2 regions of the Nitrincola nitratireducens genome follow, and region 1 is predicted to be linked to the other one. Evidence: predicted binding sites of a transcription regulator. Region 1 holds the regulator's gene; the other holds the start of a gene.

What was found. Region 1 encodes PhoB, which activates phosphate uptake and scavenging genes when phosphate is short. Its sites were predicted from a motif close to TGTCATANNNNTGTCANA; they were not measured.
Region 2: D791_RS02705 (TIGR00153 family protein) is a predicted target of PhoB. The motif match lies at 1,264-1,281, and genes of this name have one in related genera.

The regions. Positions count from the first base shown of each region.
Region 1 covers NZ_AONB01000021.1:32,345-34,758, forward strand. Annotated here, with positions in the region: gene phoR (phosphate regulon sensor histidine kinase PhoR) at 1-801, opposite strand, end outside; gene phoB (phosphate regulon transcriptional regulator PhoB) at 853-1,548, opposite strand; gene ubiA (4-hydroxybenzoate octaprenyltransferase) at 1,657-2,414, opposite strand, start outside.
Region 2 covers NZ_AONB01000002.1:47,364-49,777, reverse strand. Annotated here, with positions in the region: gene D791_RS20605 (helix-turn-helix domain-containing protein) at 87-224, opposite strand; gene D791_RS20600 (AraC family transcriptional regulator) at 490-1,089, opposite strand; gene D791_RS02705 (TIGR00153 family protein) at 1,368-2,048, shown strand; gene D791_RS02700 (inorganic phosphate transporter) at 2,077-2,414, shown strand, end outside.

The DNA of each region.
Region 1 (2,414 bases):
TGACTCTAAACGTGACAGTAACAGCAAATCGCTGACTAGACTTTCCATGCGCAAGGTTTGTTGCTGCATTTGGCTTAAGCCACGCATAATGGGTTTGGGTAACTCTTGATCTAAGAAGGTTTCAAGATACCCTCGAATCACCGTTAGCGGGGTTCTTAACTCATGGGATGCATTCGCGACAAAGGTTTGGCGAGTCTGCTCAAGCTGCTTAAGGCGGGTGATATCACGTGCAACGAGGAGTCTGTCACCTTCACCAAATCGAGTAATGTGATATTGCAATGTCATCTGGTGATGAACGGGTGACATTAACTCAAAGGGTTCGGAGTATTCTTGTTTTTTGTAATAACGAATAAAGCGCGGGTCGCGCAGTAGGTTGAGAATGGACTTTTTCTTATCGATTTTGGGTTTGAGGCCCAATAAGCGCTCAGCTGATCGATTCCACCATTCTAACTTGTCTCTGGCATCAATAATGACAACGGCATCTTCTAACGCAGCGGAGGATTGTTGGAAGCGTCTGATGACCGACAGGAGCTTTGTTTCATGCTCCTTGTTGGAGCGTTGTAAGCGATACAGAGCATAGGATAAATCGCCCCAAGAGGACGGCAGATCCGGTGGTTCACTGTTGTCTGTTTTGATGGCCCAGGCATATAAACGCTGAAACTGTCGCAACTGATAGAGGCTCCACGAGAGCGAGCCCAGCAATAAGCCAAGCAGAAAGTGCTCAGTGACGAACCCAACCAAACCCCCGACAACACAAAAAGTGAATAGGCTAACAAACAATTTTGGTTTGGAGATAACCATAAATATGGGGGTCCATAGCGGGTTGGTTCAATGCTAAGTAGAAGGTTAACTCTAACTCAGTTGAGCTGAAAACCGATAGCCTGTTCCTCTCACGGTTTGAATTAAATAATCGTGTCGTTCGCCCAGTGCTTTGCGAAGGCGGCGAATGTGCACATCAACCGTGCGCTCCTCAACGTAAACATTCCCACCCCAAACCATGTCCAATAACTGCCCACGGGAGTATGCCCTGTCTTGATGCGTCATGAAAAACTGCAACAGACGGAATTCTGTTGGGCCCAGTTCTAAGGGTGAGTTGCTGGATAACACACGGTGAGAAATAGGATCAAGTGTTAAATCATCCACGGTAACCGGCTCTTCAATGCCTTTTGGTGTCGTGCGTCGCAGGACGGTTTTTAGACGAGCCACTAATTCGCGCGGTGAAAAGGGCTTGGTGATGTAGTCATCAACGCCGACTTCAAGGCCTTGAATTTTATTATCTTCTTCGGCTTTGGCCGTTAACATAATAATCGGGATGTTGGACGTTACTTCGTCACGACGTAAACGACGCGCGAAATCGATTCCATTCGTACCTGGCATCATCCAGTCCAGCAATACCATATCCGGCTTTTGGTCCAATACAGCGGCATGCGCTTGTTGAGCATTCTCAGCTTCTATGCATTCGTAGCCAGCCATCTCAAGTGCGACAGCAATCATCTCGCGGATAGGCGCTTCGTCATCAACAATTAATACCCGTTTAGCAACAGACATCCCTAAAACCTCAACATTAAAAACCAGATACCTATTACAAGACGTTTCTGTTACATAAATATGACAATCACGGCCTTAGTATTATCTATTTTATGAAAACAACCAAGTTTAGGCAGCATAATGCAGAACAATCCCTATCAGAACGGATAATTCGGCCAGGTGATTATTTAAAAAGGCTTTAAAGCACGGGTCGCGTTCCCTGTGCCGAATCAGCAAAAATTGATAGACAAAAAAGCCAGCGGCACCCAGTAGACCCGCATAGTACCAGCCACTCATAGAGAGCTGCAGGCCGACAAATGCCAACAATCCTAAAGCAGACAATTGAAGAAGGCTAATGATGAGCACATCGCGCTGACCAAACAAAATGGCGGTGGATTTAACGCCGATTTTCAGGTCATCGTCACGATCCACCATGGCGTATTGAGTGTCATAGGCAACGGTCCAGAGCACTTTTGCGAGATATAACAGCAGTGCAAGGGTTGGCAGGCTCTCAGTCACCGCCGTAAACGCCATAGGAATGGCCCAACCAAATGCAGCGCCTAACACCACCTGCGGTAAATGCGTGTAGCGCTTCATAAAGGGATAGGTGAATGCAAGTGCGATGCCCACCACTGACATTAAAACCGTCATGGTGTTGGTAAAAAGAACGAGAAAGAATGAAATCAGCATTAAGCCGATGAACAAATAAATGGCTTCCTTCTCAGAGACTTCGCCAGTGGCTAAAGGGCGATTGGCGGTGCGCTTAACATGACCATCGATATGCCGGTCTGCATAGTCATTAATGACACAGCCAGCCGATCGCGTTAAAAATACACCCAAAATAAAAATAATGAGGAGATGGGGAGCGGGGACGCCTTCCGATGCAA
Region 2 (2,414 bases), on a different contig from region 1:
TTTTCAGATTCATAGACTACCCTCATCGGTGTATTGTTTTGTTGTTACAATCAACAAAAACAATACAAAGGAGTCAGTCCTATGAGTTATCCGAAATCAGCAAAATCCTTACGTGCTCTACGCAGAGTATCCGAAGGGAGCTCACCAAATAATTGTCGGTATTCAGAAGAGAATCGGCTCAGATGCCAAAACCCCCAATGCATGGCGATATCCTGTACTGCCATGTAGGAATGGGGTTGCAATAGTTCGCGATGTACGGCGTTAAGCTCAACATACGTAAGTATGCAACAGGATTAATGCCAAGTGTTTCTTGGAAACAGTACTGTAGTTTACGTCGGCTAGCGCCCACACGATTACATAAGTCGATGATTGAAGGAGGGGCATCAGGATTGGCCAGAGCATACTCACATGCACGGTCGACAATCAACTTGCGGGCAGTTGTGGGCAATGATATAACCGCTTCGCAGTCAACAAGATCCAGCAGATGCATCAACACTGTATCACGGATACCCGCACGAATAGCGGCATAAGCATGAGCTTTCGCCCCTGACTATCCTGCCCCCCAAAAACGCTGTCGACAAGAGCAACTAGATCTTCTCGACACGCGGGATTGGTCAGATGAAAGCAGCCTGGAGCCACACTGAGGTCCAATTTAAAATCACGTTGTTGACGTTCAAGTATGTCTTCAAGCAGCGATCTCTCTACAGCAACACATAACAGGTCAATTCCAGCGGGTGTACGTAAATCAGGTAGATGATCCCCCGATGCCGCTAAGACGCTCTGCACATTGATCTCATGACCATCACAATAGAAGTTATGAACATTCAACGCCAAGGGGAGACTGAAAGTCACCGCCCCTTCCCAAGCCTCCCCACTTTTGACCATTGCCTGATTGGAGCAATCGCGGATCAGCTGCATGCCCTGCAAATCCAGTTCAGTAATACTCCCTTCGAATAAACCTTTAGTCACTTGATTATAATGTAGTTTCCAACCACTGAAGCAGCGAGCATGATCTTCGACATTACTTGTACGTCGATGACGGAAGCCGGAAAGTTCAAACCCTAACTCTTCTGCCCGATCAAGGTGCATAACAGTAACACCCACTATCTTCTTTTGATTAAAAATTCATCAAAGCAACTTTTACGCCCGTTGGCAACTGATCTAAGCAATTTTGCCGAAATTGGATATTGGATAGCCGCAACGCAACATCAGAAAGGCGTTGGGCACGTAAGACCCTAAGCTTTAGCGGACAAACTCCCACATCATGACATCTTAATGACACTTTTATGAAGTTTTAATTACATCGACTGGGTGAGCGAGTATAATTTGACCATTACACTTTAGCTTAACTCTAGGAACCTTCCCATATGGTTAGCAAAAACCCAATCACGCAAATGTTTGGCCGCTCCCCTTTTAAGCCCATGCAAGAGCATATTGCGAAGTCTCAAGCGGCCGCCGCAGAGCTTATCCCCTTTATTAAAGCCATTCTGATTAAAGATTGGGAAACAGCGGATGCGTGCCAACAGCGCATTGCGGTTATGGAAGGCGAAGCGGATAAGATGAAGCGGGAAATTCGCCAAAACTTACCGGGCAATTTGTTTTTACCCGTTCCCCGAAATGATCTTCTTGAGCTGTTGAGAACCCAAGATAAAGTTGCAAACCGTGCCAAAGATATTGCTGGCCTCATGGTTGGACGTCGCATGGAAATCCCAGCGGTCTTGAGTGAAGAGCTCATGGCCTTTGTTGAAATTGCCGTGCAAACCACCGAACAAGCCGTTACCGCCTTGAACGAATTAGACGAACTGCTGGAAACCGGATTTCGTGGCCACGAAGTCAAAATTGTTCAGCGTTTGATCAGTGAACTTGACCGTTTAGAACATGCAACCGATGAAAAAGAGCGCGCACTTCGCGCTTCATTATTTACCGTTGAAAAGGAGTTCAATCCGATTGATGTCATGTTTTTATACAAGACCATTGATTGGATCGGTGACCTTTCTAACCGAGCACAGGTTGTGGGCAGTCGCTTGCAACAACTGCTTGCCAAATAATATTTTTCTTATTGTCTGAGATTGTTGTATGGATGTTATTGCTCAACACGGCACACTGTTAATTGTCATTGCCTGCTGTTTCGGTTTTTTTATGGCCTGGGGTGTCGGTGCGAACGATGTAGCGAACGCCATGGGAACCTCCGTGGGTTCAAAAGCCATCACCTTAAAACAAGCCATTATTATTGCCATCATTTTTGAATTTGCCGGTGCTTATTTAGCAGGAGGGGCTGTCACTGCAACGATACGTAGCGGCATCACGGATGCGGAGCTACTGGCTGACTCTCCAGACCTCCTTATTTTTGGAATGATGTCAGCATTATTGGCGGCAGGCATTTGGTTGTTAGTGGCCACTCACTTCGGCTGGCC